2 regions of the Mesorhizobium sp. LNHC209A00 genome follow, and region 1 is predicted to be linked to the other one. Evidence: predicted binding sites of a transcription regulator. Region 1 holds the regulator's gene; the other holds the start of a gene.
What was found. Region 1 encodes PhoB, which activates phosphate uptake and scavenging genes when phosphate is short. Its sites were predicted from a motif close to TGTCATNNANCTGTCAT; they were not measured.

Region 2: the regulator PhoB is predicted to act here: its motif matches at 2,583-2,599, upstream of phnF (phosphonate metabolism transcriptional regulator PhnF).

What each region holds. Positions count from the first base shown of each region.
Region 1 covers NZ_AYWT01000006.1:237,660-242,966, reverse strand. Annotated here, with positions in the region: gene xylF (D-xylose ABC transporter substrate-binding protein) at 1-581, opposite strand, end outside; gene X739_RS148930 (ROK family protein) at 846-2,081, shown strand; gene phoB (phosphate regulon transcriptional regulator PhoB) at 2,084-2,773, opposite strand; gene phoU (phosphate signaling complex protein PhoU) at 2,793-3,500, opposite strand; gene pstB (phosphate ABC transporter ATP-binding protein PstB) at 3,526-4,329, opposite strand; gene pstA (phosphate ABC transporter permease PstA) at 4,326-5,177, opposite strand; gene pstC (phosphate ABC transporter permease subunit PstC) at 5,181-5,307, opposite strand, start outside.
Region 2 covers NZ_AYWT01000003.1:55,359-60,665, forward strand. Annotated here, with positions in the region: gene X739_RS158015 (alpha-D-ribose 1-methylphosphonate 5-phosphate C-P-lyase PhnJ) at 1-321, opposite strand, end outside; gene X739_RS158010 (carbon-phosphorus lyase complex subunit PhnI) at 318-1,430, opposite strand; gene phnH (phosphonate C-P lyase system protein PhnH) at 1,432-2,043, opposite strand; gene phnG (phosphonate C-P lyase system protein PhnG) at 2,043-2,504, opposite strand; gene phnF (phosphonate metabolism transcriptional regulator PhnF) at 2,624-3,373, shown strand; gene X739_RS157990 (zinc-binding alcohol dehydrogenase family protein) at 3,381-4,397, opposite strand; gene X739_RS157985 (ABC transporter permease) at 4,462-5,307, opposite strand, start outside.

The DNA of each region.
Region 1 (5,307 bases):
GGTAGCCAGCCGTCCGTATAGGCTTCGCCGACATTCTTGATCTTGCCGCTGTCCATGGCTGCCTTCAGCACTTCCATCGAGCCCGAGAACAGGAAGTCGGCATTCGGATCGGCGCCCGAGCCCTTGATGAAGACGTAATTGCCCTCAGGCTTCGCCTTGAACACTTCGCGGGCCTGCATGCGGCCGACTTCCTTGTTGTCGAAGGTTAGGTAGAAGACGTCCTTGTTCTCGATCAGGCGGTCATAGCCGACGACCGGAATGCCCTCGTCGAGCGCTTTCTGTACCGCCGGGCCGATGGCCGACGCGTCCTGCGCCAGGATGATCAGTGAACTGGTGCCCTGCGAAATCAGGCTCTCGACATCGGTCAGCTGCTTGCCGGGATTGGACTGCGCATCGGCGGAAATGTACTTGTCGCCCGCGGCCTCGATGGCCTTCTTCATGGCCGCCTCGTCGGTCTTCCAGCGCTCTTCCTGGAAGTTCGACCACGACACGCCGATCACTTTGTCCTTCCCCTGAGCGACCGACGCGAGCGTCAGCGACATGGCGACACCCGCCAGAATGGCGACTGTGAATCTCTTCATGATATCCTCCCTGCGCCGCGTGTGGCGCGACCAAACTGGCCCCAAGGCCGGCACGAAGGCCCTATTTTTTCGAGCCTCGAAAAAATATTCGTCCATCGCCGGAACCCTGTCAACATCGATTCTGACGGATTTTGAGGTGCCGGAAGCCTTTTTTCGAGCCTCGCAATAAATAAATGACAGCCCCAGCCGCTTCTGCCAGTATTCGACCTGTTGCCGGAGGGTGTTCGAGGGGGCGTCAAGAACCGCGGCGACGGGAGGGAAATCATGTCGGTCGGAATCCGCCACGACGATCTGCGCCGGCGCAATCGAGCAATGGTGATTGGAGCCGTGCGCCGGGGTGGCCAGCCCTCGCGCACCGAGATCGCCGCCACCACCGCCCTCAGCCACTCGACTATATCGGCGATATCAGCCGACCTGATCGGCGAAGGTATCCTGAGCGAAGGCAAGCCGAACGAGGCCGGCTCACTGAAACGCGGCCGGCCGCAGGTTGGCCTTGGCCTCAACCCCGAGGCCGCGGCGGTCATGACCGTGGTGCTGTCGCTGAATTTCCTCTCCGTCGCCGTCATCGACTACGCCGGCCAGGTGATATCGGAGGAGCAGCGCCGGCTGGACACGCTGACAATGTCGCGCGAGGCGCTGACCGGCGAATGCGTGGCCATCGTCCGGCGCCGCCTCGAGGATCCCGACCTCGACGTCGCCAACATCGCCCGCATCGCGCTGGCAATCCAGGGCATCACCGACACCGAGGCGCGCGCCATGCTGTGGTCGCCGATCACGCCCCAGACGGACATTGCCTTCGCCGATATACTCGAAGCCGAATTCGGCATCCCCGCCACCATGGAGAACGACTGCAACATGATGGCGGTGGCGCTGCGCTGGCGCGACCCCGAGCGCTACCGCGACGACTTCATCGCCATCCTGCTCTCGCACGGCATCGGCATGGGCCTGGTGCTGAAGGGCGAGCTGTTCACAGGCACCCATTCCTCGGGCGGCGAGTTCGGCCACATGATCCATCGCCCGGGCGGCGCGCTCTGCCGCTGCGGGCGGCGCGGCTGCGTCGAGGCCTATGCCGGCAACTATGCCATCTGGCGCAATGCAGGACAGATGGGTGAGGACGCCAAACCGGTCGACGTCAGCGACGCCGACATGCGTGCATTGGCGGCCACGGCGCGCGAAAGAGACGGACCGGAACGCGAGGCCTATCGCAAAGCCGGGGAGGCGCTGGGCTATGGGCTTGGCAGCCTGTTCGCGCTGATCGATCCGGCGCCCGTTGCGATGGTCGGCGTCAGCGCCGCCGCCTTCGATCTGATCGAGCCGGCCTTGCGCGAGGCCATCGCCCAGACCGCCGGCGGCCAGCATTCGACGTCGATTTCCTTCGATACAGAGCCGAACGAATTGCCGCTGATCCGCGAGGGCTGCGCCATGCGCGCGCTCACCTTCGTCGACCAGGAGATCTTCGCGCCGGGCGTGCAGGTGAGATCCGGCAACAACGTGGCCTGATCTCAATCCTCGCGGATCGCGTAGCCTGCGCCACGGATGGTGCGTATCACATCGGGCATGCGGCCATTGTTTACCGCCTTGCGCAGGCGGCCGACATGCACATCCACGGTGCGCTCGTCGATGTAGATCGTCTCGCCCCAGACATTGTCGAGCAACTGGCTGCGCGAGAATACGCGGCCGGGATGGCGCATCATGAACTCGAGCAGGCGGAACTCGGTCGGTCCGAGCCGGATCTCGCTCTTCTTGCGATAGACCCGGTGCGATTCGCGGTCGAGCACGATGTCGCCGACCTTGAGCACGCTGGACAACACTTCCGGCTTGGCGCGGCGCAGCAGTGCCTTGACCCGGGCCATGAATTCCGGCGTCGAGAACGGCTTGACCAGATAGTCGTCGGCGCCGGTCGAGAGGCCGCGCACGCGGTCGCTCTCCTCGCCGCGCGCCGTCAGCATGATGATCGGCAACCGCTCCGTCTCGGGCCGCATACGCAGGCGCCGACAGAGTTCGATGCCGGAAACCGCCGGCACCATCCAGTCGAGCACCAGGAGGTCGGGCACGTTTTCCTGGAGGCGGATCTCGGCTTCGTCGCCGCGTGTCACCACCTCGACCTGGTAACCCTCGGACTCCAGATTGTAGCGGAGGAGCACGCCCAGCGGCTCCTCGTCCTCCACCACCATGATGCGTGGCGCGATCATCGATTGACCATCCCTGCCGTCAAGCCGCCGGCACCGACATCGCCGTCTCGTCCTGCTTCGGACGGTTGGCGGGCAGTTGCGTGCCGGTCAGCACATAATATGCATTCTCGGCAATGTTGGTCACATGATCGCCGATGCGTTCGAGATTCTTGGCGCAGAACAAAAGATGCGTGCAAGCCGTGATGTTGCGGGGATCCTCCATCATGTAGGTCAGGAGTTCGCGGAAGACCGAAGTGTATTTGACATCGATGCGTTCGTCGTCATTCCTGAGCTTGGCGAGGGCGGCGGCATCGCCGGCCGCATATTCCTCGACCACGCCCTGCACCTGGATCAGCACCAGCTGCGCCATGGAGTCTATGGAATGCGACAGGTCGCGCGGCGTGGCGGTGAGGCCGACGGAGCCGACGCGCTTGGCGATGTTCTTGGCAAGGTCGCCGATGCGTTCGAGATCGCCCGCCATGCGGATCGAGCCGACCACATGACGCAGATCGTCGGCCATCGGCTGGCGCTTGGCGATCAGGGTGATGGCGCGATCATCGAGTTCGCGCTGGCGCGCGTCCATGATGGCGTCGTCGGAGACGACGCGCTGTGCCAGCGCGTTGTCGGAATTCAGCAGCGCCTTGGTGGCGCCGCCGACCATAATGCCGGCGAGATCGCCCATGTCGCTGATCAGCCTGCTGATCTGTCCGAGATCCTCGTCGAAGGCTGCGACTGTGTGTTCGGCCATGATCCTGGTCCTCGTATGCGTGAGATCAGCCGAAGCGGCCGGTGATATAGTCCTGCGTGCGCTTCTCGCGAGGCGACGTGAAGATCTTCTCGGTCTTGTCGAATTCGACCAGCTCGCCCAGATACATGAAAGCCGTCTGCTTCGAGACGCGCGCGGCCTGCTGCATGTTGTGGGTGACGATGACGATTGTGTAGTCGGCTTGCAACTCGTCGATCAATTCCTCGATCTTCGCGGTCGACAATGGGTCGAGCGCCGACGCCGGCTCATCGAGCAGGATGACCTCCGGCTTCACCGCCACCGTGCGGGCGATGCAAAGCCGCTGCTGCTGGCCGCCGGACAGGCTGAGGCCGCTGGCATTGAGCTTGTCCTTGACCTCGTTCCAGAGCGCGGCGCGTTTCAACGCCTGCTCGACACGGCCGTCCATCTCGGCCTTGCCGATCTTCTCATAGAGCCGGACGCCGAAGGCGATGTTCTCATAGATCGACATCGGGAACGGCGTCGGCTTCTGGAACACCATGCCGATCTTGGTGCGCAACAGGTTGAGGTCCTGCGAGCGGTCGAGAACGTTCTGGCCGTCGAGCAGCACCTGACCCTCGGCGGTCTGCTTGGGGTAGAGCTCGTAGATGCGGTTGAAGACGCGCAGCAGCGTCGACTTTCCGCAACCCGACGGTCCGATGAAGGCAGTCACGCTGCGCTCGGGCAGCGACAAGGTGATGTCCTTCAGCGCCTTCGACTGGCCGTAGTAGAAATTGAGGTTCTTGACCTCGATCTTCGCCTTGGCGGCTGCCTCGGCGGCAATCGTCATGTCTGGAGACAACATCTGGCTCATCTGTCCTCTCTGCGTCCGGTCAGGCTGCGCGCGAAGATGCTGAGCGCGAGAACCGTCAATGTGATTATGAGTGCGCCGGTCCAGGCCAGTTGCTGCCATTCTTCGTAGGGGCTGAGAGCGAACTGGAAAATGGTGACCGGCAGGCTGGCCATCGGCGCGTTGAGGTTGCTCGACCAGAACTGGTTGTTCAGCGCCGTGAAAAGAAGTGGCGCGGTCTCGCCGGAGATGCGGGCGATCGACAGCAATATGCCGGTGACGATGCCGGACAGTGCCGCGCGGTAAGCGACCGACTTGATGACCACCCAGCGCGGCGCGCCGATCGCGGTGCCGGCTTCGCGCAAGGCGTTCGGCACCAGGTTGAGCATGTCCTCGGTGGTGCGCACGACCACGGGGATGACCAGGATGGCCAGCGCGACGGCGCCGGCGATGGCCGAGAAATGCCCCATCGGCCGCACCATCAATTCGTAGACGAAAAGGCCGATGATGATCGACGGCGCTGACAGCAGGATGTCGTTGATGAACCGCACCACGGTGGTGAGCTTGGAGAAACGGCCATATTCGGCCATGTAGGTGCCGGCGAGGACACCGATCGGCGTGCCGACGATGACGGCGATGACGGTCATCACCACGCTGCCATAGATGGCGTTGAGCAGGCCGCCCGCATCGCCGGGGGGCGGCGTCATCCGCGTGAAGACGTCAAGGGACAGCCCGGCGGCGCCTTTGTAGACCAGCGCGCCGAGGATCAGTGCCAGCCAGGCAAGCCCGATGCCCGCGGCGACGACGCACAGCGTCATCATCACCGAGTTTCTGGTCTTGCGGCGGCTGTGAAGCGACGAGGCTGTCGACATCGGTCAGGCTCCGGTGCGGGCGTCGATGCGCATCAGCATGTAGCGTGCGATGGCAAGGATGAGGAAGGTGATGACGAACAGGATCAGGCCGAGCGCCACCAGCGAGGACGTGTAGAGATCGCCGACGGCT
Region 2 (5,307 bases), on a different contig from region 1:
GATGGTGGCGCTGGCGGTATCGGTGGTGACCGCGACATTGGCGACCTTCTTGAAGAACGCACGGATAGACACGGCGTTGGTGGTGTCGTCGGCGCCCTGGTCGATGACCTTCAGCACATCGTCGGGGCCGATGATCGACGCGGTGACCTGCACGCCGCCAGTGCCCCAGCCATAAGGCATCGGCATTTCGCGCGAGGCGAACGGCACCTGATAGCCGGGGATGGCGATGCCCTTGAGGATCGCCCGGCGGATCATCCTTTTGGTCTGCTCGTCGAGATAGGCGAAGTTGTAGGTGGCGATGTCTGTCGGTTGCGCAGTCATTCCGCTGCCTCCTTTTTTTCTTCCGCCTTCGCTGGATTTTCGCGAGCTTCGTACTCGGCGCGGATGCGGCGCACGAGGTCGAGTTCGGCCTGGAAGTCGACATAGTGCGGCAGCTTCAGATGCTCGACGAAGCCGGTCGCCTGGACATTGTCGGAATGCGAGATGACGAATTCCTCGTCCTGGGCGGCGGCGACGATGTCCTCGCCGAGTTCTGAGGCACGCAGCGCCCGGTCGCAGAGCGCCATGGCCATCGCCTTGCGCTCGCTCTGGCCGAAGACGAGGCCGTAGCCGCGGGTGAATTGCGGCGGCGCCTTGGCCGAGCCCTTGAACTGGTTGACCATCTGGCATTCGGTGACGCGCACCGTGCCGAGCGGCACGGCGAAGGGCAGTTCGGGAACGTCGAGTTCCAGCTCGACCTCGCCGATGCGGATTTCGCCGACAAAGGGATGATTGCGGGCATAGCCGCGCTGGGTGGAATAGCCGAGCGCCAGCAGAAAACCCTCGTCGCCGCGCGACAGCGCCTGCAGGCGGATGTCACGCGCCATCGGGAATTCCAGCGGCTCGCGCGTGATGTCGCCGGGCACATGATCGCCAGGCATCTGGCCATCCGGTTCGATCAGGCCTTCACGGGCGAGGATCGCCGAGACGCGCGGCATCGCCTGCGCTTCCGTCTCGCGCCGCAAGGGCTCGGCGACATCGGCACCGGCGGCGAGCTCGGGGTCGAGCAGGCGGTGCGTGTAGTCGAAGGTCGGACCAAGCAACTGGCCACCGGGCAGGTCCTTGTAGGTCGCCGACACACGCCGCTCGACCAGCATGGTGCCGGTGTCGATCGGTCTGGAATAGCCGAAGCGCGGCAGCGTGGTGCGGTAGGCGCGCACCAGGAAAATCGCCTCGATCATGTCGCCGCGCGCCTGAACGATGGCCAGCGCGGCCAATTCCCTGTCATAGAGTGAGCCTTCGCTCATCACCCTGTCGACGCCGAGCGCCAGCTGTTCGACGATCTGGTCGAGGCGAAGTGCGGGCACCGAGCGGTCGCCGCGCCGGCGGTCGGCAAGCAGGCTGTGGGCGTTGGCAATGGCGGCTTCGCCACCTTTTACGGCGACATACATCTTACGCCTCCATCGTCTTGATACGCGTCGTGCGCGGCAGGCAGGCTATGCCGTCAGATGTGGCGAGGACGATGTCGACGCCGCGCGGAAAGCGCCTGATATTCTGCTTCCACTGCTCGACGAAATGGCGCGGCATCCGTGCCGGCGCGATCGTGGCGCTGGTTTCGATACCCGGGCCTTCCAGCAACAGCGGGGTCCCTGAAGTGAGATCGCCGACCTGCAGGATCAGCGTCGTCGATCGGTCGGGATAATCCTGCGTGCCCTGCGAAAAACCGTCGAGCGCCATCATCTCGGCCGGCGTGGCAACAAACGCGAAATGCGCGTCGGGCGGCGTGTTGGCCAGCGGCGCGCCCGTATGGAAACCAAGCCAGGACCCGATCGCGGCGGAGGCATGGAGGGCAGGGTCGAGCCAGAGCGGCGTGTCGTTGTCGCATAGCGCCAGTGCCACGGCGCCCGATGTCGCCGAGAGCGGAGCCGGTGGGCGGGCCAGGGCCGGCAAGGGCTGGAAGCTGCCCGGCCGCGCCATGGCATCCATGACGGCCCGAAACACGGTCTGAGCGTTGAAGACCGGATCGGCGAAACCGCCCTCGATCGATTGCGCAGCGATATCCATCAATCTTCTCCGCGAACCATGGTGAAGAAATCCACCTTCGTTGCCGCCGTCTCGGCGCGGCGTTTTTCGTGGGCAGCGGTGAGAGCCGAGCGTAAAGGCGTAATGAGCCTGGTCTCGACCTCGGTGCGGCGGGCAGGGTCCTGCCAGAGCGCGTCGGCTATTGCTCCCAGCTTCGCCTTCTGCTTGTCGCGGCCAAGCGCGTAGCAATGGCCGACCTGCCCGGATGGCAGCCGGACAGTGGCACGCGTGACGGTCGCCTCGCCGAAATTGAAGGGCGCGCCGCCGCCGCCGATGCGGCCACGCAGCGTGACCAGGCCCGTCTCGGGACCGCGCAGAAGTTCGGCTTGCGAAGGCAGGCCGGACTCGTTCCAGAGCCGGACGATGTCTTCGCCGCTCGATTGCGCCAACGTCGCCATGGCGGCCTTGCGCTCGGCCTGGTCGCGGGCTTCCTGTCCTCGCATCGCCAATTTCCTCTTCATTATATTTGTCTATTGATATAGACAACTATACAAATTATACCTAATACCTAGCGCGAGTCCATGACGGGTGGATGACATCTGACGGAAAGCGGGGGCAATCCATGAGCGAACGACAGCAAGCCGACAGCATCGAGCGACGCAGCGGCGTCTCACTGTGGCGCCAGATCGCCGACAGGATCCTGCAATCGATCGCTGCCGGCGATTTCGCCGAAAATGCCGCGCTGCCGCCGGAGGTGGCACTGGCCGAACACTATGGCGTCAACCGTCACACGGTGCGCAGCGCCATATCGGCGCTTGTGCAGGAAGCGGTGCTGCGGGCCGAGCAGGGACGCGGCACCTTCGTCCTGTCGCGCAAGCGGCTGTCATATCCGATTGGCGCGCGGACACGCTTTTCAACTGGCCTGCAGGGGCAGACGTCGGAACGGCACATCGTGCTGCTCGCTTCGTCGGTCGAGCCCGCCAGCCAGCGCGTGGCCGAAGGCCTTGGCCTTGCCAGGGGCGCCGAGGTGATCCGGTTGGAGACACGCGGCGAGGCTGACGGACGGCCGGTGTCGCGCGCCGCCGGATGGTTCGATGCCAGACGCTTTGTCGGGATCGACAAGGCGATGGCGCAAACCGGTTCTATCACCGCCTCGCTCGCACGTTTCGGTATCGACGATTATCTCAGGCAATCGACCGTGCTCTCGGCGCGCCATGCCGACGCCGCCGATCTCGCCGATCTCGACCTGCAGCCGGGCGCCATCGTCCTGGTCACGGTGGCGGTCAACGTCACGCCCGACGGCCAGCCAATCCAGTTTTCGGAGTCGCGTTTTCCGGCCGAGCGAGTGGAGTTGAAGCTGTCGGCGCTGTGACGCCTGGCTATCCGATCTCGATCACGGCCTTGATCAGGCCCGACTTTTCGTGGGCCCAGCGTGCGAGATCGCCTGGCGTATCGGCCAGCGTGGTGCGGTGGGTGACAAGCTTGGACAACGGCACGGCACCATTGCGGATCGAGGCCGCGACATGGTCGAAGTCGGCGCGCAACGCATTGCGGCTGCCGATCAATGTCATTTCTCGCTTGTGGAACTCGGGATCGGAAAAGGCAATGTCGTCCTTGACGACGCTGACCAGTACCAGCGCTCCGCCATGCGCGACGTGGGCGAAGGCCGATTGCACCGATCGCGTGTTGCCGGTGGCGTCGAAGACCACGTCGAAGCCTTCGCTGCCGGTCGCATCACGCACCAGATCGGACACGGGTGCTTGCGAGCCGTCGAGAATCGAAAAGCCGAGTTCACTCACCGCGAAGACCAGTCTTTCGGTGCTCATATCGAGAAGTGTCACATCCAACCCGGCAATGCGGGCGAAGATGGCGGTGCCGAGCCCGATCGGCCCGGCTCCGATGACCAGAGTGCGGGCGCCAGGCTCGGCCCGGGCGCGCCGGACGGCATGCGCCCCGATGGCCAGGAATTCGACGGCGGCGGCGTCGGCGAGCGACAGGCCGTTGGTGGGATAGAGATTCTCAGCCGGCACCAGGATCTGTTCGCACATGGCGCCGTCGCGGTGCACGCCGAGCACTTCGATCCTGACACAGCAATTGGGCTTGCCATGCCGGCAGGCGATGCATTTGCCGCAGGAAAGATAGGGGTTGACGATCACCGGTTCGCCAAGGGCGAGGTCGACGCCTTCGCCCCGCTCGATCACGGTGCCGGAGACTTCATGGCCCATGACGCGGGGATAGGCGAGGAAAGGGTGCTTACCCTCGAAGATATGGTAGTCGGTGCCGCAGATGCCGACATGACTGACCGCCACCAGAGCCCAGCCGGGAGGCGGGGCGCCGGGAGCCGGGTGGTCTTCGACAACAAGGTCGCCGGGCGAGCGGCAGACGACGGCTTTCATGCTTTGATCCAGTCTGTTCAAGAAATCGCCGGCCCGCGCCAGGCCGGCGATCGATTGGAATGCGTCATTTGCCGCGGCGGCGCAGTCCGTCGAAGTAGACGATGATGATGATCAGCGCGCCGGTGATGATGCGCTGCCAGAACGAGTTGACGTTGAGCAGGTTGGCGCCGTTGTTGATGGTGGCCAGGATGAAGGCGCCAAGCAGCGGCCCGTGCACGGAGCCGACCGCGCCGAACAGCGAGGTGCCGCCGATGACCGAAGAGGCGATCGCCTGCAACTCCCAGCCCTCGGCCTGGGTCGGGTTGCCGATGCCGATGCGGGCGGCGAGCAGCACGCCGACGAAGGCCGCGCACAGGCCGGAAAGCGTATAAGCCATGTAGATGGTGCGCTGGACATTGACGCCGGACAGGCGCGAGGCCTCGGCGTTGGATCCGACCGAAAAGAGATAGCGGCCCCAACGGCTGTGATGCAGGAAGACATAGGCGGGCACACCCACCAGGATCACCATCCAGAACAAATTGGGGATGCCGACAAAGGAATTGCGCGAGAAGGCGGTAAAGCTGTCGCTGTTGATGTTGATCGAGTTGCCGTTGGTCATCAAAAGGCCGATCCCGCGCAGCGAGGTCAGCGTCGCCAGCGTGATGATGAAGGGCGGCAAGCCCATCTTGACGATGCCGAAGCCATGGAAAAGGCCGATGGCGACACCGACGAGCAAGGTGATCAGGATGGCGACCGCGATCGGAACGCCGGCATTGATCAGCAGGGCGACGACGACGGTGGCGAAGCCGACCACCGCGCCGACCGACAGATCGATGCCGCCGGTGATGATGACGAAGGTCTGGCCGACCGCCATGATGGCGATCATCGAACCCTGCCGCAGAAGATTGGCGATGTTGTTGCCCGAGGCGAA